One region of the Kitasatospora sp. NPDC093679 genome, then DNA from elsewhere that is predicted to be linked to it. Evidence: riboswitches for the same ligand, from Rfam matches in the RefSeq annotation. Region 1 holds a riboswitch; the other holds the start of a gene.
What was found. Region 1 has a riboswitch for cobalamin ahead of AB0O09_RS13430 (HoxN/HupN/NixA family nickel/cobalt transporter). Riboswitches for the same ligand answer to the same signal wherever they lie in the genome.
Positions count from the first base shown of each region.

Region 2: linked by a shared signal. The riboswitch ahead of AB0O09_RS14595 (cobalamin biosynthesis protein) and the one ahead of AB0O09_RS13430 (HoxN/HupN/NixA family nickel/cobalt transporter) in region 1 are both predicted to bind cobalamin.

Region 1 covers NZ_JBFBDW010000012.1:128,627-142,692, forward strand. Annotated here, with positions in the region: gene efp (elongation factor P) at 1-11, opposite strand, end outside; gene AB0O09_RS13405 (aminopeptidase P family protein) at 81-1,187, opposite strand; gene rpmG (50S ribosomal protein L33) at 1,522-1,686, shown strand; gene AB0O09_RS13415 (type B 50S ribosomal protein L31) at 1,742-1,987, shown strand; gene AB0O09_RS13420 (XRE family transcriptional regulator) at 2,055-2,630, opposite strand; gene AB0O09_RS13425 (DMT family transporter) at 2,726-3,574, shown strand; gene AB0O09_RS13430 (HoxN/HupN/NixA family nickel/cobalt transporter) at 3,615-4,730, opposite strand; cobalamin riboswitch at 4,762-4,966, opposite strand; gene AB0O09_RS13435 (metalloregulator ArsR/SmtB family transcription factor) at 5,049-5,411, shown strand; gene AB0O09_RS13440 (phosphatidylinositol-specific phospholipase C domain-containing protein) at 5,660-6,706, shown strand; gene AB0O09_RS13445 (DNA-formamidopyrimidine glycosylase family protein) at 6,750-7,556, opposite strand; gene AB0O09_RS13450 (AAA family ATPase) at 7,777-8,592, opposite strand; gene aroQ (type II 3-dehydroquinate dehydratase) at 8,669-9,112, opposite strand; gene aroB (3-dehydroquinate synthase) at 9,109-10,197, opposite strand; gene AB0O09_RS13465 (shikimate kinase) at 10,194-10,715, opposite strand; gene aroC (chorismate synthase) at 10,712-11,896, opposite strand; gene AB0O09_RS13475 (shikimate dehydrogenase) at 12,104-12,934, opposite strand; gene AB0O09_RS13480 (peptidoglycan-binding domain-containing protein) at 13,070-13,462, shown strand; gene mltG (endolytic transglycosylase MltG) at 13,506-14,066, opposite strand, start outside.
Region 2 covers NZ_JBFBDW010000014.1:18,530-32,595, reverse strand. Annotated here, with positions in the region: gene AB0O09_RS14635 (ABC transporter permease) at 1-594, shown strand, start outside; gene AB0O09_RS14630 (DUF4190 domain-containing protein) at 754-2,238, shown strand; gene AB0O09_RS14625 (TetR/AcrR family transcriptional regulator) at 2,267-2,965, opposite strand; gene AB0O09_RS14620 (nitroreductase family deazaflavin-dependent oxidoreductase) at 3,137-3,577, shown strand; gene AB0O09_RS14615 (cobyrinate a,c-diamide synthase) at 3,597-4,946, opposite strand; gene cobO (cob(I)yrinic acid a,c-diamide adenosyltransferase) at 4,951-5,547, opposite strand; gene AB0O09_RS14605 (putative cobaltochelatase) at 5,551-7,608, opposite strand; gene AB0O09_RS14600 (cobyric acid synthase) at 7,635-9,131, opposite strand; gene AB0O09_RS14595 (cobalamin biosynthesis protein) at 9,128-10,183, opposite strand; cobalamin riboswitch at 10,315-10,450, opposite strand; gene AB0O09_RS14590 (transcriptional regulator) at 10,657-11,346, shown strand; gene AB0O09_RS14585 (alpha/beta fold hydrolase) at 11,465-12,598, shown strand; gene AB0O09_RS14580 (hypothetical protein) at 12,766-14,066, shown strand, end outside.

The DNA of each region.
Region 1 (14,066 bases):
GTAGAAGCCACGAGCGCACTAACTCCTGATATAGCTGTCAAGGAACCAAGGGCTGCGCCTCCTGCCTCCCGCTGCGCGGGCTACAGGGCGAGGAGCTCCTTGGTGGTGATGGTGAGCAGCTCGGGCCCGCCCTCCTCGAGGGGGCGCACGACGAGCGTGTCCTCGATCCGGACCCCGCCCCGCCCCGGGAGGTGCACCCCCGGGCCGACGGTGACCGGCACGCGATTGTCCAGTTTACCCATGTCGGCGGGTCCCAGGCGCGGCGCCTCCCGGATCTCCAGGCCGATGCCGTGTCCGACCGGGTGCGCCGGGCTGTCGGTGTGGCCCGCGGCCTGCAGCACCTCGCGGGCGGCCAGATCGGGTACGGACTCCGAGACGCCCGGGCCGAGCGCCTCGCGTCCGGCCCGCTGGGCGCGGAAGACCAGCCGGTGCAGTTCGACCTGCCAGGGCGCCGGCGCGGCGCCGATGACGAAGGTCCGCGCGGTGGAGACGCCGTACCCGCGGTAGCAGGCGCCGAGCACGACGGTGAGGAAGTCGCCCTCCTCGACCCGCCGGTCGGTGGGCTGGTGGGCCTCCAGGCCGGAGTGGCTGCCGGTGCCGACGGAGACCGGGAAGGCGGCGCGGTCGGCGCCGTGGTCGATCATCCGGCGTTCCAGCTCCATCGCCAGGTGCCGCTCGGTGCGGCCGACGAGGATCGACTCCAGCAGTTCGCTGAGCGCCTGGTCGGCGATCTCGGCGGCGATCCGCAGGTCGGCGATCTCGTGCTCGTCCTTGACGACGCGCATCCCCTCGACCGCGGTGCCGAGGTCGGCGAGCCGGACGCCCTCGGCGACGCCGGCGAGCGCGCGGTGGCGGCGGACGGTGAGGTCGTGCTCCTCGACGGCGAGGTCGAGGACCTTCAGCCGGCCTGCGGCCTCGGCGGCGGCCAGCGCGGTGTCGGTGTCGGCGGGCACCAGCAGCTGGCCGATGTCCGGCCCGAGCAGGTGCTCGCCGCCCTCCTCGGGCGGCAGGTCGTCGGGCAGCGCCAGCAGCGCCCGCTCGCGGGTGAGCAGCAGGCTCGCGCCGCACGGCGGGCAGCCGGTGAGGTAGCGGACGTTGGAGGCGCGGGTCACCAGGGCCGCGTCGACCCCCGACGCACTGCAGTGCTCCCTGAGGCGCTCCCGCCGCGCCGCGTACGCATCGGACATGCCACGAGCCTACGAACTGCGGACGGCCCGCGCCCGTCGAGCCGGCGGGCCGGGCCGCCCGGCCCGGGACGGGCCCGGAGGGGGTGGTGCGGCGGGCGCGGGGGCGGGCACGGCGGGTCGCGGACCGGCCGGCGGCGCGGGGCCGAACGGGGGAACGGACCGGCGGACGGACGGGCGGACGGGAAGGGGGCGAACGAGTCGGGGACGGGGCGGGACCGGGCGGGAATGGGCGGGAATGGAACGCCCCGGGCTCGCGTTGGAGCGGATACGAAAACGACTTCCGTTTCGGACAAGAGGCCCGGGGCGGAGGTTCGGAGCCACCGAGGAGGAGCAGATGGCCCGCAGCGAACTGCGCCCGGTCGTCCGGCTGAGGTCGACCGCCGGCACCGGTTTCACCTACGTGACGCGCAAGAGCCGCCGCAACGACCCGGACCGCCTGGTACTGCGCAAGTACGACCCGGTCGCCCGCGAGCACGTGGCCTTCCGCGAAGAGCGCTGAGCCCGGTCACAGGCCCCGCCCGGCACGTCCACCGACCCCCGAAGGAGCAGCCCCCATGAAGAACGGCATCCACCCCGCCTACCGTCCGGTCGTCTTCCGCGACAAGGCCGCCGGCCGGTCCTTCCTCACCCGCTCGACGCTGACGTCCGCGTCCACGGTGGTCTGGGAGGACGGCACCGTGCGCCCGGTGGTCGACGTGGACACCTCGTCGGCGAGCCACCCCGTCTGGACCGGGCGCGCCCGCGTCCTGGACCAGGCCGGCCGGATCGAGCAGTACCGGAGGCGGTACGGCCGCGACTGACCGCCCCGCGCACGACCGCGCCCCCTCCCCGGCCGGGGAGGGGGCGCTTCGGCGTGCACCCGCGGGCTCAGCGCGGGGGCGGCGGCACCGAGACCACGAGGGTGAGCCGGACGGGCACCTCGCCGTCGTTGCGGTAGCCGTGCGCGGCGGCCGCCTCGTAGGAGGCGGTGGAGCCGGCCGGCACCAGGTGGTCGCGGCCGTCCAGGGTGAGGGTGAGTTCGCCCTCCTCGACCCGGGCGATCTCCACGGTGCCCGTGGGGTGCGGGTCCGAGCCGTGCCCCTCCCCCGGCAGGATCAGCCACTGCCAGAGCTCCAGCGGGCCGGGCGCCTCGATGCCGTTGAGCAGCACCCCGGTGCCGCCCTTGGCGCCCGACCAGAGCTGGACGGCCTCGTCGTCGGGGACGATCCGCACGGTGGAGGTCTCGTCGTAGTCGAGCAGCCGGGCGATCGAGGCGCCGAGCGCGTCGGCGAGCCGGACGACGGTGCCCACGCTCGGATTGGTCCTCCCCTGCTCGATCTGCACGATCATGCCGCGGCTCACCCCGGAGCGGGCCGCGAGTGCGTCGAGGGTGTGGCCGCGGTCGGCGCGCAGCCGCTTGAGGTTGCGCGCCAGGGCCTGGGTGATCAGATCGGGGTCGGGCATACCAGTCCAATGAATTGATTCGTCCGGTTCACTCTGTTGACCTAAGCTGCTGGGACACCGAGCGTCCACCCGACCGTACTCCGGAGTCCACTGTGCTGTCCCAGCTCCTCGCCCTCGCCGCCAGCCTGCTGTGGGGCATGGCCGACTACGGCGGCGGCTCGCTCACCCGCCGGCTGTCCGCGCTGACCGTGGTGGTCGCCTCGCAGGCCGCCGCGGCCGTCCTGCTCGTCCTGGCCCTCCTCGCCGTCGGCGGCGCGGGCGCGGCCTCCGCCGGCCTCTGGTACGCGGTGGCGGCGGGGGTGATCGGGCCGTTCGCCCTCCTCGCCTTCTACCGCGCCCTCGCGCTCGGGCCCATGGGGGTGGTCTCGCCGCTGGCGACCGTCGGCGTCGCGGTGCCGGTCGGGCTCGGGCTGCTGCTCGGGGAGCGCCCCGGCCCGGCGCAGGCCGCCGGCATCGCGGTCGCCGTGCTCGGCGTCGCCCTGGCCGGCGGTCCGCGTCGCGGCGGCGGCACGGTCGGCCTGCGGGTGCTGGTGCTGACGCTGACGGCGGCCCTCGGCATGGGCACGGTGATGGCCCTGGTCGCCCGGGCCTCCGACGGCGGCGGGCTGCTGCTCGTGCTGTGCGTGCAGCGGCTCTGCAACGTGGCGGTCGGCGGCGGCGTCCTGCTGGCCGGGCGCCGTGGGCGGGAGCCCGGTGCACCGGGGGCGCTGCGGCGGAGCCTGCCCGCACTGACCGCGGTCGGGGTGGCCGACGTCGCCGCGAACGCCGCCTTCGCCGCCGCCTCGCACCGCGGGTCGGTGGCCGTCGCCGCGGTGCTGGCCTCGCTCTACCCCGTGGTCACCGCCCTGATGGCCCGGGGGCTGCTCAAGGAGCGGCTGCGGCGCGTCCAACTGCTCGGCGCGGGCCTCGCGGTGGCGGGCACGCTGCTGCTGGCGGCGGGCTGACACCCCGTCCGCCGATCGGCGCGGTCGCCCGCGGGCCATCTCAGCCCGCCCCACCGGGCGTCCAGCGCTGCTCGACCCGGGCGATCCGCCAGTAGCCGATCGCCGCCGCCCACACCACCACGAACAGGCCGACGATGACGAAGCCGACGTTGTCCAGGCTGAGTCCGGCGATCCAGCCGCTCACCGGGTCGGTCAGGCCGAGCTTGTCGTGCAGCACCGCGACGAGCTCGATCGTGCCGATGACGAAGGCCACCGCGATCGACAGGCCGGTGATGGCGAGGTTGTAGAACACCTTGCGGACGGGGTTGGAGAACGCCCACTGGTAGGCGAAGTTCATGAACGTGCCGTCGAGGGTGTCGAACAGGCTCATCCCGGCGGCGAACAGCAGCGGCAGGCAGACGATCGCGTACCAGGGCAGGCCCGCCGCGGCGCCCGAGCCGGCCATCACCATCAGCGTCACCTCGGTGGCGGTGTCGAAGCCGAGGCCCAGCACCATGCCGACCGGGAACATCTGGCCGGGGCGGGAGATCGAGCGGGTGGCGCGGCGCAGGACACGGTTCATCAGGCCGCGCGAGTCGAGCTGCCGTTCGAGCTCCGCCTCGTCGAAGGTGCCGGCCCGCATCGCCCGGAAGACCCGCAGGATGCCGAGCAGGGCCGCCAGGTTGAGCGCGGCGATCAGGTAGAGGAAGGCGCCGGAGGCGGTGGTGCCGATGGTGCCGAGCACCTGGTGGGTGGTCGAGCCGTCGTCCATCAGCACCCCGGCCAGCTGGGCGCCGCCCGCGACCAGGGCGGCCATCAGCACCACCATCGACGAGTGGCCGAGGGCGAACCAGAAGCCCACCGAGACCGGTCTCCGGCCGTCGGCCATCAGCTTGCGGGTGGTGTTGTCGATCACCGCGATGTGGTCGGCGTCGAAGGCGTGCCGCATGCCCAGGGTGTAGGCGGTGATGCCGAGTCCGGCGCCGAAGACCTGGGTGCCGACCTCGTAGCGCTCCGGCACCACCAGCAGGAAGAGCGTGCCGAAGGCGGCCACGTGCATCGCCAGGATGACCGCCAGCAGGCCGGCCGTGCGGAGGGTGTCCTCCCGGCGCCAGCGGAAGGCGGGCAGGCCGGGGGCGGTCGGCGGCGCGGCCGTACCGGTTGCGGGCAGGGTCATCTGCGGTTCACGCTCCAACACCTCGTGGAATGACGTCGTGAGGTGCCGTGGCCGGTCTCCTGGCTCACGGGGAGGTTCTGACGGTGCCCGTACCCGGCCTTCCCGGGCGCGCCTGCGCCCAGTGACCCGCGAGGGGTACGGATTGACTCCCCGTTCACAGTGGCGAGGGCCGCTCCGGACTCGGACCCCGAGGTCCTGCACCGGTCTTCCCGAACACCACGGCTGCTCCACCGTAGGGGTGACGGACCGACAGCTGCAAGCCTGCACAACCGCGCAGGTGTCGTAGATCACGGCCGGTCGGCCTGCGAGAATGCCGCCATGCACCTCCTCCCCGCCGATCGCGCAGGCCACCGCACCATCGACGGGCACCGGGTCTGCGAGGCGATCGCCGGGATCGGCGACACCGGGCGGGTCCGGGCCTGGGCGGAGCTGTTCGGCCTGCTCGCCGACCCGGGGCGGCTGGCGCTGCTGCTCGCCCTGCACACCACCGGGCCGCTGGCCGTCACCGACCTGGCGCTGGCCACCGGGATGCGCGATCCGGCGGTCTCCCAGGCGCTGCGGCTGCTGCGCGCCGCGGGCGTGGTCGAGGGCGAGCGGGACGGCCGGGTGGTGCGCTACCGGCTGACCGACACCGCGGTGGCCGAGGTGCTGGAGCACGGGGTGCTGGGGCGCGCCGACTGAGCGCCCGCTCGGAACGACCGCCGCACGGCACGACCGCCGCACGGCACGAACCGCTGCACGGCACGGACCCCTGCACGGCACGGACCCCTGCACGGAATGAGGGCTTCCTGACGGTTTGTCAGCGGGACGGGGGGTCAGCTTCAGCCAAGTTTTCTTGTCATGTCACCTCGAAGCCGTTCCGGTGCCCCATGCTTCCGGAGGCGGTCCGTCCGGCCCGCCGTCCCCAGGCTCCTGACGAGGAGACACCCGTGAAGCTTCGCCGTACGTTCGCCGTGGGGCTGCTGGCCGCGGCCGCCACCCTGCTCCCCGCGCACCAGTCCGGCGCCGCCACCGGCGGCGGCCTGCCGTTCGGTTCGGCCACCGCCGTCGGGATCCACAACACCTACGACCCGGCCGCCTTCCCCTTCCTCGCGCAGAGCCTGGACACCGGCACCGGCATGATCGAGCTCGACGCGTGGACGGACACCGTCACCAAGGAGTGGAAGGTCAGCCACTCCAACCCGCTCGGCAACGCCAACAACTGCACCGCCGCCACCGGCCCGGCGACGCTGTACAGCGGCGGCACCAACAAGAACCTCGAGTACTGCCTCGACGACCTGCGGATCTGGCTCGCCGCCCACCCGTCCAGCGGCCCGCTCGTCGTCAAGCTGGAGCTCAAGGGCGGGTTCGCCGCCAACCGCGGCATGGGCCCGGCCCAACTGGACGCCCTGATAGCCGCCCACCTCGGCAGCGCCGTCTTCCGCCCCGCCGACCTGCTCGCCAAGCCCGGCGGCGGCAGCTACCCGAACCTCGACGAGGCCGCGAAGGCCGGCAACTGGCCCACCCGCGACGCCCTCGCCGGCCGGGTCCTGGTGGACGTCATCCCCGGCACCGTCGAGGAGGGGAACCCCTTCGACACCCTGCACACCGACGTCGAGTACAGCCGCTACCTGCGCGACCTCGCGGCGGCCGGCAGGGCCGGTCAGGCCCAGGTCTTCCCGGTGGTGCACGGCGCCGTCTCCGGCGACCCGCGCAACGCCTACGGCGAGGCCAGCATCCGGCCCTGGTTCGTGGTCTTCGACGGTGACGCCTCGGCGTACGTCGGCGGCGTCGACACCGGCTGGTACGACGCCCGCCACTACCTGCTGGTCATGACCGACGCCCACAACGTGGCGCCCGCCATCAGCTCCACCGACCCCACGGCCGACCAGGCCCGGGCCCGGGTGACCCAGCTCGCGGCCGCCCACGCCAGCATCGTCTCCAGCGACTGGCGCAAGCTGCCCCAGGTGCAGTCCATGGTGCTGCCGCGCGGCTGACGGACCGTCGCCCTGCCCGGCCGACGGCCGGGCAGGGCCGCGCTCAGCGCCGCTGGCAGCCGGGGCACCAGAAGAGGTTGCGGGCCGCCAGCGACTCGGTGCGCACCGGTGTCCCGCAGACCAGGCAGGGCATGTCGGTGCGGCGGTAGACGTACACCTCGCCGCCGTGGTCGTCGACCCGCGGCGGCCGGCCCATCGCCTCCGGCGTGTGCTCCGGGCGGACGGTGTCGATCCGGCCCGCGCCGACGCCCGCGTGCATCAGGGCGACCAGGTCGGCCCAGATCGCGTCCCACTCCTCGCGGGTGATCCTGCGGCCCTCGCGGTGCGGGCTGATGCCGAGGCGGAAGAGCACCTCGGCGCGGTACACGTTGCCGACGCCGGCCAGCACCTTCTGGTCCATCAGCAGCGCGGCGACGGTGGTGGAGCTGCGGGCCATCCGCCGCCAGGCGGCGTCCGGATCGGCGTCGGGGCGCAGCGGGTCCGGCCCGAGCCGGGCGTGGACGGCCTCCTTCGCCGCGGGGTCGAGGAGTTCGCAGGTGTTGGGGCCGCGCAGGTCGGCCCAGCCCTCGTCGTTCGCCATCCGCAGCCGCACCTCGCCGACCGGCGCCGGAGCGCCGCCGCTGCCGAAGGTGAAGCCGCCGTACAGCCCGAGGTGGACGTGCAGCCAGTCCTCGCCGAAGCCGAGGAAGAGGTGCTTGCCGTGGGCCTCGGCCTCGTCCAGCGGGCGGCCGTCCAGTCGCGCGGCGCCCTCGGCGAACCGCCCCTGCGGGCTGCTGACCCGTACCGGCCGGTCGGCGAACACCCGGTGGTTCTCGTGGGCGAGGCGGTGGATGATGTGGCCCTCGGGCACGGGCGTCAGCTCCTCGTCTGGTCCGTCGCGGTCCCTCCATCATCCCAGGTACCAGTGACATCCCCGACCGACCGCCCGCCCGGGGCAGAGGCCGTCCCACGAGGGCACCCACGGTGGCCCACGTCCGCCGTGCGCTGTTCCCCGCGCCCCTGACCACCCGGTCGCAGCCGGGAGCGGACCACGCCGTCGGCGTCGGGCACCGTCCGGGCACCGCCGCCGGTCACGGTCGGCCGGTGAGGCGGGACATGATGGCGCGGTCGAGGGCGGCGGCGGTGGAGGCGACGTCGAGCTGGGAGTTGTCGATGATCGGCAGGCCCGAGGTGCGCCAGCCGGCCATCCGGCCGTGGATGCGGGCGACCTCCTCGTCGCTGAGCCGGCGGTTGCCGCTGCGGCGGGCGTTGCGGGCGAGCACCGAGTCGAGGCCGGGCAGCAGGACGACGGGGATCATGCCGGGGCCGATGTGGCGCTTCCAGCCGCCGAGGCCGATCGCCGGGCGGTCCGGGAAGACGGCGTCGTCGATGATGCAGGAGATGCCGTTGGCGAGGTAGTTGCGGCAGGCGAAGCCGCAGGTCCGGCGGGCCAGCCGGTACTGGGCCTCGGAGGCGTTGTTCCAGCCGGACTGCGGGTTGGCGAAGCCGGACTGCACCCACTCGCGGACGTCGTCCAGGCTGATGTGCGCGGTCGGCATCGGCTGCCGTTCGGCCCAGTGCCGGGCGACGGTGGTCTTGCCGGCGCCGGCCGGGCCGATCAGCAGCACGGCTATCGGGCCCGTGGGCAGCTGCTGCTGCGGCGGGTGCGCGGGCAGTTGGACGGGCGCACCGGTCGGCAGGACGAAGTGGCCGGTGGCGCCGGGCGGCACGCTCATGGCGGCCGTGGGCGGCGCCGCGGGAGGCACGGCTGCGCCGGGCTGCGGCTGTGCGGCGGGCTGCTGCGGGTACGGCGGCCGGCCCACCCCCGGTGCGGCGCCCGGCCGGGCCGGGTACGGCGGCGCGACGGGTCGCGGAGGCATCGGTCCTCCCCCGGTGTACTGCGACATCGTCACCTCCCGACCGGGACACTACACGTCGGCCCGGTGGCGGGCACAGTCCGCCACCGGGCCGCGTGATCGCACGTCAGCGGGTGGTGAGCTCCTCCGCGATGGCGCGCAGCGCCAGTTCGTAGGAGCCGAGGCCGAAGCCGGCGATGGTGCCGGAGGCGATCGAGGCGATCACCGAGTTGTGCCGGAAGGTCTCCCGCGCGTACGGGTTGGAGATGTGCACCTCGATGAGCGGCGCGGTGCGCTGGGCGGCGGCGTCGCGCATCGCGTACGAGTAGTGCGTGAAGGCGCCCGGGTTGATCACGACCGGGGTCTTGGCGTCGGCGGCCTGGTGCAGCCACTCGACCATCTGCAGCTCGGAGTTGGTCTCGCGGACCTCGACGTCGAGGCCGAGTTCGGCGCCGAGTGCGGTGCAGCGGTCGACCAGCCCGGTGTAGGAGGTCGCGCCGTACACGTCGGGCTCGCGGCTGCCGAGCCGGCCGAGGTTGGGGCCGTTGAGGACGAGGACCCTGGTGGTCATCCGGACACCTCCGCGTAGGCGGCGACCAGCAGGGACGGGTCGGGCCCCTCCAGGATGGAGGTCTTGGCCAGGCCGTCCAGGACGACGAAGCGCAGCAGGTCGCCGCGGGACTTCTTGTCGATCTTCATCGCGTCGAGCAGCCGCGGCCAGGCGTCCGCCCGGTAGGTGAGCGGCAGGCCGACCGAGCCGAGCACCCGGCGGTGGCGGTCCGCGGTCTCGTCGTCGAGCCGGCCGGCGAGGCGGCCGAGTTCGGCGGCGAAGACCATGCCGATGGAGATGGCCGCGCCGTGCCGCCACTTGTAGCGCTCGTTGCGCTCGATGGCGTGGCCGAGGGTGTGGCCGTAGTTGAGGATCTCGCGGCGGCCGGCCTCCTTGAGGTCGCCGGAGACCACGTCGGCCTTGACCTGGATGGCCCGCCGGATCAGCTCCGGGGTGTGCGGCCCGGACGGGCTGGTGGCGGCCTCCGGGTCGGCCTCGACGAGGTCGAGGATGACCGGGTCGGCGATGAAGCCGGCCTTGATCACCTCGGCCAGGCCGGAGACGTAGTCGTGCTTGGAGAGCGTCTCCAGGGTGGCGAGGTCGGCGAGCACGCCGGCCGGCGGGTGGAAGGCGCCGACCATGTTCTTGCCCTCGGCGATGTTGATGCCGGTCTTGCCGCCGACGGCGGCGTCGACCATGCCGAGCAGGGTGGTCGGCATGGAGATCCAGCGCACGCCGCGCAGCCAGCTGGCGGCGACGAAGCCGGCCAGGTCGGTGGTGGCGCCGCCGCCGAGGCCGACGATCACGTCGCTGCGGGTGAAGCCGGTCTGGCCGAGCACCGACCAGCAGTACGCGGCGACCTCCGCGCTCTTGGCGTCCTCCGCGTTGGGCACCTGGAGGGCGATCGCCTCGTAGCCCTCGGCGGCGAGGTCCTCGCGGACCGCCTCGCCGGTGGCGGCGAGCGCCTCCGGGTGGATCACCGCGACCCGCTTGGCCTTGCCGCCGATCAGCGGGGCGAGCTCGCCGAGCAGCTGGTGGCCGACCAGCACGTCGTACGGGTCGTGGCCGGCGCTGCCGCCGACGTGGATGGTGACGGTGTCGGTCATGCCTGCTTCAGCTCCAGTGCTTCCATTACGGCGTCCGCGACCTGCTCCGGGGTGAGCCCCTCGGTGTCGACGACGGCCTTGGCCACCTCCAGGTAGAGGGGGCGGCGGGCGTCCATCAGCTCGCGCCAGCGGGCCCGCGGGTTGACCGCGAGCAGCGGGCGCGGCGCGTCCAGGCCGACCCGCTTGACCGCGTCGCCGAGCGCGACCTCCAAGTACACCACCGGCAGGCCGGCCAGCAGGGCGCGGGTGGCGTCGGCCATCACCGCGCCGCCGCCGAGCGCGAGCACCCCGGGGTGGGTCTCGGCGGCGGTGCGGACGGCCCGCACCTCCAGGTCGCGGAAGTGCGGCTCGCCCTCGTCGATGAAGATCTCCGGGATCGGCTTGCCGGCCGTCTCCTCGATGTCGGCGTCGGTGTCCCGGAAGCCGACGCCGAGCCGTTCGGCGAGCAGCCGGCCGACCGTGGACTTGCCGGCCCCGGGCGGGCCGACCAGCACGACGACCGGTGCGTCCCCGCTCATCGGACGATCAGGTGGTCGAGGTAGGACTGCACGTTGCGGCGGGTCTCGGCGACGTTGTCGCCGCCGAACTTCTCGGCCACCGCGTCGGCCAGCACCAGCGCGACCATCGCCTCGGCGACGATGCCGGCGGCGGGCACCGCGCAGACGTCGGAGCGCTGGTGGTGGGCCTTGGCGACCTCGCCGGTGCGCACGTCCAGGGTCTGCAGGGCGCGCGGCACGGTGGCGATCGGCTTCATCGCGGCGCGCACCCGCAGCAGCTCGCCGGTGGTCAGGCCGCCCTCGGTGCCGCCGGAGCGGCCGGAGGTGCGGCGCACGCCGGCGGCGGTCGGGACGATCTCGTCGTGCGCCTTGGAGCCGGGCACCCGGGCCAGCTCGAAGCCGTCGCCGACCTCGACGCCCTTGATGGCCTGGATGCCCATCAGCGCGGCGGCCAGGCGGGCGTCCAGGCGGCGGTCCCAGTGCACGTGCGAGCCGAGGCCGACGGGCACGCCGTAGGCGAGCACCTCGACGACGCCGCCGAGGGTGTCGCCGTCCTTGTGGGCCTGGTCGATCTCGGCGACCATCCGCTCGGAGGCGTCGGCGTCCAGGCAGCGCACCGGGTCCTCGTCGAGGCGTGACTCGTCGGCGGGCAGCGGGTAGACGCCGAGCGGGGCCCGGGCGGCGCCGAGCTCGACGACGTGCGAGACCAGCTCGATGCCGCAGGTCTCCTTGAGGTACGAGCGGGCGACGGTGCCGATCGCGACCCGGGCCGCGGTCTCGCGGGCGGAGGCGCGCTCCAGGATCGGGCGGGCCTCCTCGATGGAGTACTTCTGCATGCCGGCGAGGTCGGCGTGGCCGGGGCGCGGGCGGGTCAGCGGCTCGTTGCGGGCGAGGCCGGCCAGGATCTCCGGGTCGACCGGGTCGGCCGACATGACCTGCTCCCACTTCGGCCACTCGGTGTTGCCCACCATGACGGCGACCGGGCTGCCCATCGTCAGGCCGTGCCGGACGCCGCCGAGGAAGGTCACCTCGTCCTGCTCGAACTTCATCCGGGCCCCGCGGCCGTAGCCGAGCCGGCGGCGGGCCAGGGCGTCGGCCACCATCGCGGTGGTGACCGGCACACCGGCCGGCAGGCCCTCCAGCGTCGCGACCAGTGCGGGGCCGTGCGACTCCCCCGCCGTCAGCCAGCGCAACCTACCCAACGGAGCTCCTTCGTCAGCGGCCCGGCCCGCGCGGCACGGGCCGACCGGGGCTTTCGTCCGGCGGGCCCGGCCTCGGGCAGGAGGCCACCGGGCCCGCACACTGCTCCGATCCTTTCATGCCGCGGGGCGGGGCAGGCGCGTGGTCCGCGTGGCGGACACCCGGATGGACACCCGCAGGTTTGCCGCGCCCGGGCCCGGGTAACGTCCTCAGCCCGCCGCGAGCGCCGCCTCGCCGGCCGCGCGCATCGCCGCGAGCGGGCCCGGCTTCACCCCGGTGAACGCCTCGAACTGCAGCACCGCCTGGTGCACCAGCAGGTCCAGCCCGCCGAGCACGGTGCCGCCGCGCTCCGCGCAGGCCGCCGCGAGCCGGGTCGGCCACGGGTGGTACAGCACGTCGAAGAGCACCCCGGGCTCGGCCGGCAGTGCCTCGGCGAAGGGGTCGGTGGCGCCGGCCGGGGTGGTGGAGATGGTCAGCGGGTGCGCCAGCGCCCCGGCGCCGTCCTCCCAGGCGGCGGTGCGAACGCGCAGGCCGAGGCGGTCGCCGAGCTGCCGCATCTGCTCCGCCCGCTCGGCGCTGCGGACGTGCACGGCGACCTCGCCGGTGCACACCTCGGCCAGCGCGGCCAGCGCCGAGGAGGCGGTGGCGCCGGCACCCAGCACGGCGGCCGAGTCGACCCGCTCGACGCCGCGCTCGCGCAGCGCGTTGACCAGGCCCGGCACGTCGGTGTTGTCGCCGCTGCGCCGGCCGTCCGGCCCGAAGACCACGGTGTTCACCGCGTCGACGGCCAGCGCGGCCGGCGAGACCTCGTCCAGCAGCGGGATGACCGCCCGCTTGAGCGGCATGGTGAGCGACAGGCCGGCCCACTCGGCGGGATCGATCCTTTCGATGAACTCCGGCAGCCCCGCCTCGTCCACCTCGAACCGGTCGTACCGGCGCTCCGCCATCCCGAGCGCCGTGTACCCGGCACGGTGCAGCACCGGCGACAGCGAATGGGCGATCGGCGAGCCGAGTACGGCGGCCCGCAGCTGTGTCGTCACGTGAGTCCCCTCGGGGCGGTGGATCAGGACAGGTTTCCCCGGTGTTCCGGCCACCTCCGCCGGAACGGCGGAAGCCCGGCGGATCGTAGGCGCACGATGCCCGGACAGTCGTTCGACCTACCGTAGGAGCACCGGATGTCCCGCATCGTACGCACCGCCGCCGCCACCGCGCTGGCCCTGTCCGGACTCTGGCTGGGCACCGCCCCGGCCGGCGCCGCCTCGCTGCCGTCCTGCACCCGCGCCGTGGCCGACATGGGGGTCTTCGTCCCCGGCACCGCCGGCGGCTCGGTGGACTGCGTCCTGGGGGTGGGCAACCAGGGCGAGGCCGTCGACGTGCTGCAGAGCGCCATGCACTACTGCTACGGCGAGAACATCGCCGCCGACGGCGTCTTCGGCCCGGCCACCAAGTCCGCGCTGCGCCGGGTGCAGAGCACCGCGGGCGTCTACCCGGACGGCGTCTACGGCCCGCAGACCCGCAACGCGATGCTCTTCCTCGGGCACTCCGGCGGCGGCTGCCAGCAGTACTGACACCGCGGCGCGGCCGGTCGCACCGACCGGCCGCGCCCACGGCTCAGTTGCAGGTGACCGTCGCCTTGTTGAACGTCTTGCCCCGGGAGATGCACCAGTCCTCGGTGTTCTTCGCGTGCTCCGCGCCGGTGGCTGCGAACTTGGTCTCCTGCGGGGAGATCGCCAGCCAGAAGACCCAGTCGCCCGGTGGCGGGTTGAGCACGGCCCTGATCGCGTCCGAGCCGGGGTTGGAGATCGGCCCGGGCGGCAGGCCGGGATTGACGTACGTGTTGTACTTCAGCGAGCCGTCGTGGATCTCCTTGTTGGTCAGCTCCTTGCGGCCCAGCTGGTACTGGAGCGTGGTGTCCAGGCCGAGCTTGTGCTGGGTGACGTTGGTGGTCAGGCGGTTGCTGATCGCCCGGGCCATCTTGCCGAAGTCCTCGCTGTTGTTGCCCTCGGCCTGCAGGATGCTGGCCTCGATGAGGGCCTCGTAGCCGCTCTTCAGCCCCAGCTTCTTCGCCGAGCCCTCCAGGTCGAGGTCCGTGAACTGCTGGTTGGCGTTGGCGACCATCTGCTTGAGCAGGTCGGCCGGCTTCATGCCCTCGCTGAGCGGGTAGCGGGTCGG
Region 2 (14,066 bases), on a different contig from region 1:
GGCGGCCGCCAGGGCGTCCTGGACGCCTACTTCGGCACCATGACCAACCTCTTCGGCATGGTCGTCGCCGGCTACGCGGTGCAGGCGGTGCTGCGGCTGCGCGCCGAGGAGACCTCCGGCCGGGCCGAGCCCGTCCTCGCGACCGCCGTCTCCCGGCTCCGCTGGGCCGGCGGGCACCTGCTCTTCCCACTGGCCGGCAGTGCGGTGCTGCTGGCCGTCGCCGGGGTCTTCACCGGTCTCGGCCAGGGCGCCGCGATGGGCGGCACCGGACGGGCCGTCGCCCGGCTGGTGCCCGCCGCGCTCGCCCAACTGCCCGCGGTGTGGCTGGTCGCGGCGGTCGCGCTCGCCGTGGTCGGACTGGCGCCCCGGTGGAGCACGGCGGCGTGGGGCGCGCTGGCGTTCTTCCTGCTGATCGGCTGGCTCGGCCCCGTGCTGCGCCTGCCGCAGTGGGCCCTGGACCTCTCCCCGTTCACCCACACCCCGCACCTGCCGGGCGGCGCCTTCACCGCCGTCCCGCTGTTCTGGCTGACCGCGCTCGCCGCCGTGCCGGCCGCCGTCGGCCTGGCCGCGCTGGACCGCCGCGACCTGGGCTGAGCCGCGCCGCCGGGCGGACGGCCCGGCGGCGGAGGGGGAGTTCACGGGCCGGCCCGTCCGGGGCCGAATACGGTCGGACGGGCGTCCTAGTGATCCGCTATATTCGCGCCGCCGTCGAACGACCAGTGTCCGGCGCGCACCAGCGCACAGGGAGCCCGCATGCCGTCCGACCCCTACAGCCCCCAGCCGGACGACCGGGCGGCCCGGGACGACGCCTTCGCCCGGGCCTTCGCCCCGCCGAAGGACCCCCGGCAGGACCCGCAGCGGACCCCGCCGCCGCCCTACGGCGCGCCCGTGCCGAACCCGTACGCCGCGCCGGCCCAGGACGAGGCACTGGCGCGGGCGTTCGCCCCGCCGCCGCAGACCCCGCCGCCCGGCGACCTCCCGCCCGGTGCCGTCCCGCCCGGCGCGATGCCGCCCGGCGCCGTGCCGCCCGCGGCCCCGTGGGGCGGCGGCGCCTGGGGGGCCGGCGCGGGCCCGTACGGCTGGCAGCAGCCGCCGCTCGGCCCGCCGACCGCCTGGAACGGCTACGCGATCACCTCGTTCGTGCTGGGCGTCCTCGGCATCGCCTGCTGCATGTGGGTCGGCGCGATCGCCTTCGGCGTGGCCGCCCTGCGCACCGTCAGGGCGCGCAACGAGCGCGGCCGCGGGCTGGCGATCGCCGGTGTCGTGCTCGGCGGCTTCTGGGCCGTCGTGCTGGCCGTGCTGATGGTGCTGGGCGTGGTCTTCGACGACCGCGGCCCGCTGGGCACCGCACCCTTCCGGGACGAGAACGGCTCCGACCGGACGGCCACCACGGGGGTCTTCGACCTCACCGCCGGGGAGTGCTTCGTCAAGCTCGGCAGCGGCAAGGGCGAGGACCTCACGGACGTCGGGACGGTGGACTGCTCCGAGCCGCACTACGGCGAGGTGTACGCCACCCCGCGCTTCACCGCCGCCGCCTACCCCGGCAAGGACGGCGTCGTCGCCGACGCCAAGAAGGACTGTGCCGAGACGCTGTTCGACTACGCGCCGGACAGCTGGGCCGTCCCGGAGGACATGGAGATCCACTTCTTCTACCCGGACGCGGCGACCTGGGCGCTCGACGACGACCACTACGCCACCTGCTTCCTGACCGACGGCAGCCCGGTGGCCACGGGCACGGTGCGCCAGGGCCGCAACGCGCTGAACGACGAGCAGATGGCCTACCTCCGCGCCGAGCACCGGGTCGACCGGGCGTACGACGAGCAGCCGCAGGCGAAGCCCGCCGCCGACCCGGCCGCCTACCGGGAGTGGGCGAAGAAGCTCTCCACCGCGGTCGGCGGGGAGGTCGACGACCTGGGCCGGCGCAGCTGGGGCGGGCTGGCCGCCGCTCCGGTCGGCGCGCTCAAGGACGAGCTGAAGCAGGCGCTGCCGCACCTGCAGGCGGCCGGGACGGCCACCGACCCGAAGGTGCTGGAGCGCGAACTCGACGCGGCCGAGGGGCTGCTGGGCTTCGAGCGCCCGGCGGCCGTCCGGGCCGCGCTGGGCCTGGCGACCGGCGACGGCAAGCGCGACGGCGGGGGCGCGCCCGGCGGCGTGCGGACGGAGAGCCCGGCCCCGGTCGCCGATCTGGGCGGCCCCGGCCGTCCGTCGGCGGCCGGCGCCGCCCCGGCCCGGGTCTGACCCGGCGCCGGGCGCGGCCGGCGGGGCGTCAGCCCTCGGCGGGCAGGCCGACCAGGTCGGCCATCTCCTCGACGGCGTGCGCGAAGAAGGCGTCCGCGGGGTCGAAGGACCCGACCAGGTGCCCGAAGAGCTCGAACCCGATCATGCCGAAGAGCTGGGTCCAGGCGATCGCGGCCCGGGCCAGCACGGCCTCCGGCAGGCCGGGGGCGATCGCCGCGCGGAGCCGGGCGAGCTGCTCGCCTAGCGGCCCCGCGGGCATGGCCGGTCCGGTCGGTGCGGACGCGTCCGGGCGGCCCTCCCGGACCACCGTGATCAGCGCGATCGGGAGCCGGGCGGCCGGCTCGACCGTCTCCTGCGGGGCGCGGTAGCCGGGCACGGGCGTGCCGTAGACCAGCGCGTACTCGTGCGGGTGGGCGAGCGCCCAGTCCCGTACGGCGCCGCACAGGGCCCGCCAGCGGGCGCGGGGGGCGGCCGGTGCGGCGGCCAGGGCCGCGTCGGCGGTGTCGGCGAGGTCGGTGTAGGCGTCGACGATCAGCGCGGTGAGCAGCTCGTCGCGGCTGGGGAAGTACCGGTAGATCGCGGACGAGGCCATGCCGAGCTCGCGGGCGACGGCGCGCAGCGACAGACGCTGGGCGCCCTCGGAGGCGAGCTGCCTGCGGGCCTCCTGCTTGATCTCGCGGGTGAGCTCCTCGCGGGCCCGTTCGCGGGCGGTCCTGATGGCGGTCATGGGAACAGCCTGCCATATGCGGGAGCGCCGCACAGAAACGAGAGCACTGCTCTTGACCCTGGCCTGGGGCGGTGGCAGAGTCGTGTCCAGGAACGAGAGCGCTGCTCTCGGAAGAGTCCGCCGCTCACTGCCTCGGGAGTTCCCGTGTCCGACACCGCCAGCCGCTACGTGATGCCCACCGGCCGGATCGGCGCCGCCCTGCTGGGCCTGTCCAACCGCACCGTCGCCGCCCTCACCCGCGCCGGCCTCAGCCTCTGGGGCTCCCGCGTCCTCGCCGTGCGCGGCCGCAAGAGCGGCGAGTGGCGCACCACCCCGGTCAACCTGCTCACCCACGACGGGCAGCGCTACCTGGTCGCGCCGCGCGGCCACACCCAGTGGGTGCGCAACCTGCGCGCCGCCGGCACCGGCGAACTCCGGCTCGGCCGCCGCGCCGAGGCCTTCCGCGCCGCCGAACTCCCCGACGCCGAGAAGCCCGCGGTGCTCCGCGCCTACCTCAAGCGCTGGAAGTTCGAGGTCGGCGTCTTCTTCGACGGCGTCGACGCGGACGCCTCCGACGCCGAGCTGCTGCGGATCGCCCCCGGCTACCCGGTCTTCCGGCTCGCCCCGAACTGACGGCGGCGCGGCCCCGGCGTCAGAGCGCCGCGCGGACGAGGCGCTCCGCGAGCTGCGGCGCCCCCGCCCAGTGCAGGTGCAGGTACGAGCCGTGCACCGCGCCCTGCACGAACCCCTCGACGGCCGGCCCGGCCGGGCCGCGCCAGCCCCAGGCGGGCTGCTCCCCGGCGCCCGGCTCGCAGACCGTGCGGTGGAACTCGTGCCCGCGCACCCGGGTGCCCGCCACCGCCAGCGGACCGTCCGTCAGCGCGACCGCCTCCCGGTAGCCCAGCGTGAGCCGCTCGGTCATCCGGGCCGTGTGCGGCAGCACCCCGCACATCTCCTTGCCGTCCAACTCCCGCCCCAGGTAGAGCAGGCCGGCGCACTCCGCGGCGATCGGCGCGCCGCCCGCGGCCAGCGCGGCGATCTCCGCCCGGAGCGCCGCGTTGGCGCTCAGCTCACCCACGTACATCTCCGGGAAGCCGCCGCCGACCACCAGCGCGCGGGTGCCGGCGGGCAGACGCTCGTCCCGCAGCGGGTCGAACGGCACGACCTCGGCGCCCGCCGCGGCCAGCAGTTCGGCGTTCTCCGCGTACGAGAAGGAGAACGCCGCCCCGCCCGCCAGCGCGATCCGCGGCCGGCCCGCGACGGGGGAGACCTCCGCGGCCGCGGACCACGGCCCGGCGTCCAGCGGCGGGGCGCTGCGGGCCAGCGCCAGCAGCGCGTCCAGGTCCACCGAGGCGGCGACCAGCTCGCCCATGTCCCGCACCGCCCGCAGGGCGTCCGCGGAGCGCTCCACGGCCGGCACCAGGCCCAGGTGGCGCGAGGGCGTCGCCACCGAGGCGGTGCGCCGCACGCAGCCGAGCACCGGCACCCCGGAGCCCTCCTCCAGGGCCTCGCGCAGCAGCTGCTCGTGCCGGTCGGAGGCGACCCGGTTGAGGATCACCCCGGCCAGGCGCACCTGCGGGTCCCAGGAGGCGAAGCCGTGCACCAGCGCCGCCACCGAACGGGACTGCGAGGAGGCGTCCACCACCAGCACCACCGGCGCCTTCAGCAGCTTGGCGACCTGCGCGGTGGAGGCCAGCTCGCCGCGGCCCGCCGCCCCGTCGAACAGCCCCATCACGCCCTCGACCACCGCGACGTCGGCCCCGGCCGCGCCGTGCAGGAAGAGCGGCGCGACCCGGTCCTCCCCGCACATGAACGCGTCCAGGTTGCGGCCCGGGCGGCCGGCGGCCAGCGCGTGGTAGCCCGGGTCGATGTAGTCCGGGCCGACCTTGTGCGGGGAGACCGCGAGGCCCCGCGCGGCGAGCGCGGCGATCAGCCCGGTGGCGACGGTGGTCTTGCCCGCGCCCGAGGAGGGTGCGGCGACGACGAGACGGGGGATGTTCAACGGACTACCACTCGATGCCGCGCTGGCCCTTGCGGCCGGCGTCCATGGGGTGCTTGACCTTGGTCATCTCGGTGACCAGGTCGGCGAAGTCGGTCAGCGGCTCCTTGGCGTACCGGCCGGTGATCACCACGTGCTGGCTGCCCGGGCGGTCCTTCAGCACCGACACCACCTCGTCCACGTCCACCCAGCCCCAGTGCATCGGGTAGGTGAACTCGTCCAGCACGTAGAAGCGGTAGGTCTCGGCGGCGAGGTCGCGCTTGACCTGCTCCCAGCCCTCCTTGGCCGCCTCCTCGCTGGACTCCATGCCGCGCTGCACCCAGGACCAGCCCTCGCCCATCTTGTGCCAGGCCACCGTGCCGCCCTCGCCGGAGGCGCCGAGCACGCGCAGCGCGTTCTCCTCGCCGACCTTCCACTTGGCGGACTTGACGAACTGGAACACCCCGATCGGCCAGCCCTGGTTCCAGGCGCGCAGCGCCATGCCGAACGCGGCGGTCGACTTGCCCTTGCCCGGACCGGTGTGCACCGCGGTGATCGGCAGGGTACGGCGCTGACGGGTCGTCAGTCCGTCGTCGGGGACACTCTCGGGCACTCCCTTGGGCACGGCTCAGGCCGCCTTTCGCTGGGTGGAGACGGAACGGTGGTCGCGGACGAGCGCCGCCACGCCCTCGGCGCGCAGCTCGTCCAGGGTGACGGCGGGGCCGCCGAGGCGGGCCGCCAGGGTGCGGGCCAGGCCGAGGCGGACGTGGCCGGACTCGCAGTCCAGCACCACGCTCGCCACGCCCTGCCCGGCCAGCAGGCCCGCGGCCCGCTCGGCCTGCGCCAGGGCGTCCCGGCCGCCGGTGGCCCGGCCGTCGGTGACGACGACCAGCAGCGGACGGCGGTCCGGGTCGCGCATCCGCTCGACCCGCAGCACCTCGTGGGCGCGCAGCAGTCCGGCGGCCAGCGGCGTCCGGCCGCCGGTCGGCAGCTGCTCCAGCCGGGCCGCCCCGACCTCCACCGAGGAGGTCGGCGGCAGGGCCAGCTCGGCGCCGGTGCCGCGGAAGGTGATCATGCCGATCTTGTCACGCCGCTGGTAGGCGTCCATCAGCAGCGACAGCACCGCGCCCTTGACGGCGCCCATCCGCTGCCGGGCCGCCATCGAACCGGAGGCGTCCACCACGAACAGCACCAGGTTGGACTCCCGGCCGCGGCGCACCTGCTCCCGCAGGTCGTCCTTGGCCAGCACCAGCGCCCGCCCGGACCGCCCGCGGGCGGCCTGGTGCGGGGCGGCGGCCTGCAGCGTCGCGGTCAGGTGCAGCCGGGCCAGGCGGCCCTGCGGGCGGCGCGCCCGCACGGTGTGCCCGCCGTCGGTCTCCGCGGCCGAACGCCGTCCCCGGGCGCCCCGGCCGGTGCCCGGCACCTCGAACAGCCGGGTCCGGTACGGGTCGGCGCCGGCGACCGGCGCCTTCTCGCGGCCGGCGCCGGGCGCGGGGCGGGGCGGCGGGGCCTGCTCGGGAGCGCCGGCCGGATCCGGGGCGGGGTCGGCGACCGTCGAGCCGTCCGGGCCGCCGTCCGGGCCCTCGTCCTGCGGGCCGCCGCCGGGGCCGTCCGGGCCGCCGCCGTCGGGGTCGGTGTCCGGGTCGGTGTCGTCCGGGCCGTCCTCCTCGGCGCCCGCGTGCTCCTCCAGCGTGCGGTCCAGCTGCTCCTCGTCCAGGCCGGGCGCGTCGAAGGGGTTGCGGCGCCGCCGGTGCGGCAGCGCCAGCTGCGCGGCCTTGCGGACGTCCTCCTCCAGCACCTCGGTGCGCCCCGCCCAGGCCGCCAGCGCCACGGCCGTGCGGGCCATCACGATGTCCGCCCGCAGGCCGTCCACCTCGAAGGCCGCGCAGACCGCGGTGATCTGACGGAGCGCCGTGTCCGTCAGCTCCACCTGCGGCAGCAGCTCCCGGGCGGCGGTGATCCGCATCGCGAGTGCCCGCTCGTCCTCGGCGAACCGCGCGGCGAAGCCGGCCGGGTCGGCGTCGTAGGCCAGCCGGCGGCGCACCACCTCGGCCCGCTCCTGCGGGTCCCGGGTCGCCGAGATCTCCACCGTCAGGCCGAACCGGTCGAGCAGCTGCGGCCGCAGCTCGCCCTCCTCCGGGTTCATCGTGCCCACCAGCAGGAAGCGCGCGGCGTGCCGCACCGACACGCCCTCCCGCTCCACGTACGAGCGGCCCATCGCCGCGGCGTCCAGCAGCAGGTCGACCAGGTGGTCCTGCAGCAGGTTGACCTCGTCGATGTACAGCACGCCGCGGTGCGCCCTGGCCAGCAGGCCCGGCTCGTACGCCTTGACGCCCTCGGCGAGCGCCCGCTCCAGGTCCAGCGAGCCGACGATCCGGTCCTCGGAGACGCCGACCGGCAGCTCCACCAGGTGCGCGGGCCGCTCCAGCGAACCTGCGCCGCCGTGCGCGCCGTCCGGGCACTGCGGGTCCGGCGCCGCCGGGTCGCAGGCGAACCGGCAGTCGGCGACCGTGCCGATCGACGGCAGCAACCCCGCCAGGGCGCGCACCATGGTCGACTTGGCGGTGCCCTTCTCGCCGCGCACCAGCACACCGCCGACGGCCGGCGAGACCGCGTTCAACAGCAGCCCGAGCCGCAGGTCGGCCATGCCGACGACCGCGGTGAACGGATAACGGGCGTCACTCATCTGCTCTCCCATGTTCACGGCCCCGCTCACGGCGCACCCGGCGGCACGAACGGCAGCCCCTGCGGTGCCCCGCCCTCGATCAGCTTCCACAGCGCGTCGGTGTCCGCATGCTCCTCGATCAGGTCGCCCAGCCGGTCCAGCCGCTCCTCGCGCGCCGCGGCGAACGAGGTGTCCGGCGCCGGGACGAAGGCCCGCCCGGCCGCCGCCGCCACCTCGCGCAGCAGCGCCCGGCGGAAGCCGTCGTTCTCCAGCGCGCCGTGCCAGGTCGTCCCCCACACCGCGCCGACCCGGCAGCCGTCCAAGAAGGCTTCCCCGCCCTCGACGGCCACCACGCCGTGGTGGATCTCGTACCCCTCGACCCGCTCCCCGTACGCCTCGCCGACCGGCCGGCCGAGCACCTTCTCCACACCGAACTCCACCCGGGTCGGCAGCAGCCCGAGGCCCTCGACGGCGCCCGCCTTCGACTCCACCGCGTCGACGATCTCCCGGGAGAGCATCTGGTAGCCGCCGCACACGCCGAGGACGGGCAGCCCGGCCGCCGCCCGCGCCTGCAATGCGGTGTCCAGTCCGCGGCCGCGCAGCCAGTCCAGGTCGGCCACGGTCGCCCGGGTGCCGGGCAGCACCACCAGGTCGGCGTCGGCCAGCTCCTCCGGCCGGGTCGCCCAGCGGACCAGCACGCCCGGTTCCTGGGCCAGCGCGTCCACGTCGGTGAAGTTCGACAGGCGCGGCAGCCGCACCACGGCCACCCGCAGCACCTCCGCGCCGTGCGGGGCCGCGGTCGGACGGTTCTCCACCGCCGTCGACAGGTCCAGCGAGTCCTCGGCGTCCAGCCACAGGCCGGACAGCATCGGCAGCGTGCCCAGCACCGGACGGCCCGTCAGCTCACGCAGCATCTCCAGCCCCGGCGCCAGCAGCCGGGCGTCCCCGCGGAACTTGTTCACGAACCAGCCCGCCACCAGCGCCTGGTCCTGCGCGGACAGCAGCGCCAGGGTGCCGTACATCGCCGCGAACACCCCGCCGCGGTCGATGTCGCCGACCACCACCACCGGCAGGTTCGCCGCCGTGGCCAGGCCCATGTTGGCGATGTCCCGGTCCCGCAGGTTGATCTCCGCGGGCGAGCCGGCGCCCTCGCAGACCACCACCTCGTACCGGCTGCGCAGGTCCGCCAGGCACTCCAGCGCCCGCTCCAGCAGGACGGGCTTGCGCTCGCGGTAGTCCAGCGCCCCGACCTCGGCGACCGGCCGGCCGAGCAGCACCACCTGGCTGCGGCCGTCCGCCCCCGGCTTCAGCAGCACCGGGTTCATCGCCGCCTCCGGCGCCACCCCGGCGGCCTGCGCCTGCATCGCCTGGGCGCGGCCGATCTCGGCGCCGTCCGCGGTGACGAAGGAGTTCAGCGACATGTTCTGCGCCTTGAACGGCGCCACCCGCACCCCCTGCCGGGCCAGCCACCGGCAGATCCCCGCCGTGACCACGCTCTTGCCCGCGTCCGAGGTCGTCCCTGCCACCAGCAGAGCCTTCGTCACGTGACACTCCCTTGCTTGCGTGTGGCGCCGGCGGTGAGGACGGCCGTCCCGGCCGCGACGGTGGGCGGATCTGCGCGGAACGGAAGGTGCGGCGCCGTCACTTCCGCCGCGCGCGGTTCCCCGCGCCCCCGGGATGCCCCGATCAGGCCGGTGAGGCCGCGGGCGGCCGTGGTGACGGCCAGGGCCAGGATGCCGACGCGGCGGGAGAGGCGGCAGGCGCGTTCGATGTCCGCGACGGCGACCGGGCGGAGTTCGGCGCCGAGGACGGGGCGGTGCTCGACACGCTCGCCGTACCGCAGGGTGCCGCCGAGGCGGACGCCGAGGCCGCCGGCGAAGGCCGACTCGGCCTGTCCGGCGTTGGGGCTGGGGTGTGACGACCCGTCGCGCCGCCAGACCTTCCAGGCGGCCCGCGGGTGCTCCGCCGCGGCGACGGTCAGCAGCGCGGTGAGCCGGGCGCCCGGCCAGCCCGCCACGTCGTCGAGCCGGGCGGAGGCCCAGCCGAAGCGCAGGTGGCGGGGCGAGCGGTGGCCCACCATCGCGTCCAGGGTGTTGACGGCCCGGAAGGCCAGCAGTCCGGGGGTGCCCGCCAGCGCGCCCCAGGTGAGGGCGTTGACGACCGCGTCGGCGGTGTTCTCGGCGACGGACTCGACGACGGCGCGGGCGATCTGCTGCTCGTCCAGGGCGCTCGGGTCGCGCCCGCACAGGTGGGGGAGCCGCCCGCGGGCGGCGGCGAGGTCGCCGGCCTCCAGGGAGCGGCCGATCGCGCGGGCCTCCCGGGTGAGCGAGGTGCCGCCGAGGACCGTCCAGGCGGCGGCCGCGGCGAGCGCGGCGCGGGCCGCGGGACGGCGCCGCAGCGCGTGGTCGGCGAGGGCGGCCCCGGCTGCGACGGCGCCCACGCTCAGCGCGGTGAAGGCGGCGCCGGCGCCCCGGTGGTCGCGCCAGAGCCGGCGCTCCAGGCGTCCGGCGGCGCTGCCGAAGAGGGCGACCGGGTGGCCGCGGCGGGGATCGGCGAAGGCGGTGTCGGCGAGGTGGCCGGCCACGGCGCCCAGCAGGTAGGGGGCGGAGCTCAGCCGGGCCACGGCCCGGCTCCCCGGTCGGGGCGCAGCGGTGACCGCTGGGCAGCCTGCATGGCGTGCGTGTCCTCACTCAGGGTCCGCGCCCTGGATCGACGAACCGGCGGCGAGAGTCTCCTGGCTTCCGGGTCCGGCGCGCGCTCGGGCCTTCCAGCGGCCCTGTGGCGGACCGCCGTGACCGTGCAGGTCGAGCGTGCTCCCCGGTGACAGTGGCGGGACCGCGCCGGATTCGCACCGGCTTCCTCTGCATGCCTCCGTATGGCCCCGAGATCCCATCACGCGCTCCGACCACCAGTCAACAAAGCCTCCGGAGGGCTTGGTCACACTCCGTCGCCGGATTCCGTCGCCGCCCGCCCCGTACGATCCTCCAGCGGCGGGCGGTCCCGCCGGGGCCGGGTTCGTGCGTTCGGCGTGTGGGTGGTGCCGCGCGGGCGCCCGTACGTTCTTGTCGCATGCGACGCAGACCGTCCGCACCGCCTCCGGTGCCGTTCTCCCCGCCGGCCGCGCGGGCGCACCGCGCCGGGCTCGGCCTGAGCCCGGAGCAGGTCGCCGAGGCCATGGCCGCGCACGGTGTCCGGCTGCTGCCCTCGCACGTGGCGGCCTGGGAGGCCGGTGAGTTCCTCCCGTCGGAGGAGGAGTTCATCGCGCTCTCCCGGGCGCTGTGGTGCCCGCCCGCCCGGCTGATGGGCGTCGCGCCGGCGACCCTGCGGGACTTCCGGCTGGCCCGGGAGCTCACCCGGGAGCAGGCCGCGCACCGGATCGGGGTGGGTGCGGAGACCTACGCGAGGGCCGAGGCCACCGGACGCTGGGACGCGGACGGTGAGCAGGGCCTGGCGCTGGCGCACGTGCTCGGGCTACCGCTGCGGGTGCTGGTCCGGGTGACCGGGCGTCAGGACGACCTGGACCGGCGGCTGCGCCAGGTGGTGGACGGCCGCTGGCAGGCGCAGCTGCGGGAGGTGGGCCGGATCGTGCCCGTCCCGTACGACCTGCTGGGCGGGGTGCTGGCCGACTTGCAGGACGAGTACCTCGTCCCCGGGCACTGGGGCTCGTCGGTGCCGGACGCCGCCCGCCCGCCGGCCCGGCCGCTCGCGGAGCGGTTCTGGGAGCTGCTGGCCCGCCGGGGCACCGACGTGCCGGTCTGAGCCGCCCGGTCCGGTCCGTCCGGACGGACCCGCCCGGACGGACCCGCCCGGGTGGCCCGCTCCCGGGCCGGGGCGTGGACTGGGATCGCCATGTCCGTGCCGCCACACCGGGAGCGCCATGCGTTGGGGAACCGCCGCGATCGTCGCGGCCGCCGCCGTCGGGACGGGTGCCGCGGCACTGCTGATCGGCCGCCGGGTGTCCGAACGGGCCGTCCGGCCCGGGTTCGCGGGAGCCTTCGCGGCCGCCGGGCAGGCGGGCGGACCGGGCATCCGGGTGCAGGAGCTGGCCGCGGACCGCGTCATGCTCACCCGCAGCGTGGAGACCGAGCGCCCCGGCCGCTACGCCCTGGAGTGGGCCGGGGGCGGGCACGCGGTGGTCGGCGACGTGCTGGCCACCGGGCCGCAGAGCGTCACCCGCCGGCTGCTCGCCACCGGCGCCGGCTCGCTGTACAGCGGGACGGAGGTCCGGGTGACCGCCCGGGTGCATCTCGGCGACCCGGCCTCCGCGCTCGGCCTGGACTTCACCCCGAGCGACGTCGAGGGCGAGCTCGGCCCGATGCCGGCCTGGTACCTGCCGGGCATCCGCGGGCTGTGGGCGGTCCTGGTGCACGGTCCGGGCGCCGACCGGCAGCAGGCCCTCCCGGTGCTGCCGCTGCTGCACGCGCTGCGGATGCCCGTGCTGGTGGTCACCCACCGCGGCGACGCGGGCGCCCCGCCCTCGCCGGACGGCCTGGGGCACTTCGGCGAGACCGAGTGGCGGGACGTCGACGCCGCCGTCCGCCTCGCGCAGGCGAACGGCGCCGGCCGGATCGTGCTCTTCGGCTGGTCGCTCGGCGCGACGATGGCGCTGCACACCGCGGCCCGCTCGGCCTGGCGGGAGTCGATCGCCGGCCTGGTGCTGGACTCGCCGGTGCTGGACTGGCCGACGACCGTCCGCCAGGAGGCCGCCCGGGCCGGGGTGCCCGCCCCGCTCGCCGAGCTCGGCGCGCTGGCCGCCGAGGGCCGCACCAAGGTCGACCTGGCCGGCTTCGCCCGGCTGGCCGACGGCACCGACCTGAACGTGCCGGCCCTGCTGCTGCACAGCCCCGTGGACGCGGTGGCGCCCTTCGCGGCGGCCGAGCGCCTCGCCCGGCGGCGCGACGACCTGGTGAGCCTGCACCCCGTCCCGGACGGCGCGCACGCGGCCCTGTGGAACGCCGACCCGGACGGCTACGGCGAGGCGCTGCGCCGCTGGCTCACCCCGCTGCTGTGAGCCCGGCGGGCCCGCCCGCGAGGGGTGTGCTCATGCCAGGTTTCCCGCTCGGAGGACCCGGTTTGGTGGCTGTTGCCCGATCTCATCCCCCGTCCGCGGACCGGACCTACGATCGCGCGTAGAACTCGATGTGACAGAAGGCCGGTACACGGGGAAGACTGCTCGGCGTGACGTCTCGGAACCCGCGCGACCGTGATGCCCCGCTCCAGCCCGCGATCCGCACCGGAGCGACGGTCACCCGTCTGCCAGGAGCAGCCCGCCGGCCCGAGAGCACGCCTCCGGGCGGGCCGGTCCGTCGCCGCACCCCCGCACCCAAGCCGGGCCGCGGCCGGGTGCCGGTGCCGGACGGCTTCCCCGCTCCCGCCGAGCTGGCCCCGCTCGCCCGCCGGATGCTCGCCGACGCGGTGCGCATCTCCCGCTGGGCCGGCGAGCTCGGCGAGGTCGACAAGCGCGGCGAGCTGCTGCCCGACGACGCCCGGGCCGCCGGGCGCGCCCTCGCCATGACCGTCGGTGCCGCCGCCAAGGCCTGGGGCCAGGCCCTGCTGGTCGGCCTGGTCGAGCTGCGCGACGGCGGCGCCGGGCCCGGCTGGCGGCTGAACGCCTGGGAGCACGACGACGAGGCGGTGGTCCGCGGCTGGTCCGCGCTGTTCGACGCCTGGACGCTGCTCGCGCCCGTGCCGCCCGCGGCCATGCGCGGCGTCTTCGCCCTGCTGGCCGGCCAGGCCGTCGACCAGGCGCCGCACCTGCTGTCCTTCCTGCACCTGGTGGACGGGCCCGTCCCGGACAACGAGCTGCTGGAGCTGCTGCGCCGCGGCCTGGACGAGCGCCGGCACGGCGCCGGCACCGGCTCGTTCGGCCCCTCGCCGGTGCCGCACGCCGCCTCCGCGATGTCCGCCGTCCGCGGCACCTGCCGGGAGCCGCAGATCGACACCCCGACCTCCGCGGCCGACGTCGCCGCGGTCCTCGACTGGATGCTGGACGGCCTGGCCGCCGTCGGCGCCCTGGAGCGCCGCGACGACGCCGCCGAGCTCTCCCCGCTCGGGCACTGGGCGGTCCGCGCCAAGCTGGAGGAGATCTGCACCGTCGCGCAGACCGCCGCCGGCCACATCGAGCAGGACGCGCTGGAGCTGCTCGCCGCCTGCGCCGACTACACCCCGGGGCCGGCCCGCGCCGAGTACCGGGCCTGGGTCGCCGCCCGGCCGGCCGACCGCGCGGTCGCCGAGCTGCTGGACGCCGCCCGCGGCGAGGACGCCCTGCTGCGCGGCCTCGCCTTCGAGGCCCTGCGGGTCGCCGGCGGCCCCGCCGAGCAGGCCGTCCGGGCCGCCGTGGACGAGCAGGTCCTGCGGCCGTACGCGCTGCTCTGGCTGGCCGAGCGCTCCGACGACGGCCCGGTGTCCCCGGCCGACGTGCTGGGCGCGGAGGACGCCGCCTGGCTGTGGGTGGACACCGCCGCGGCCGTCCTCGACCA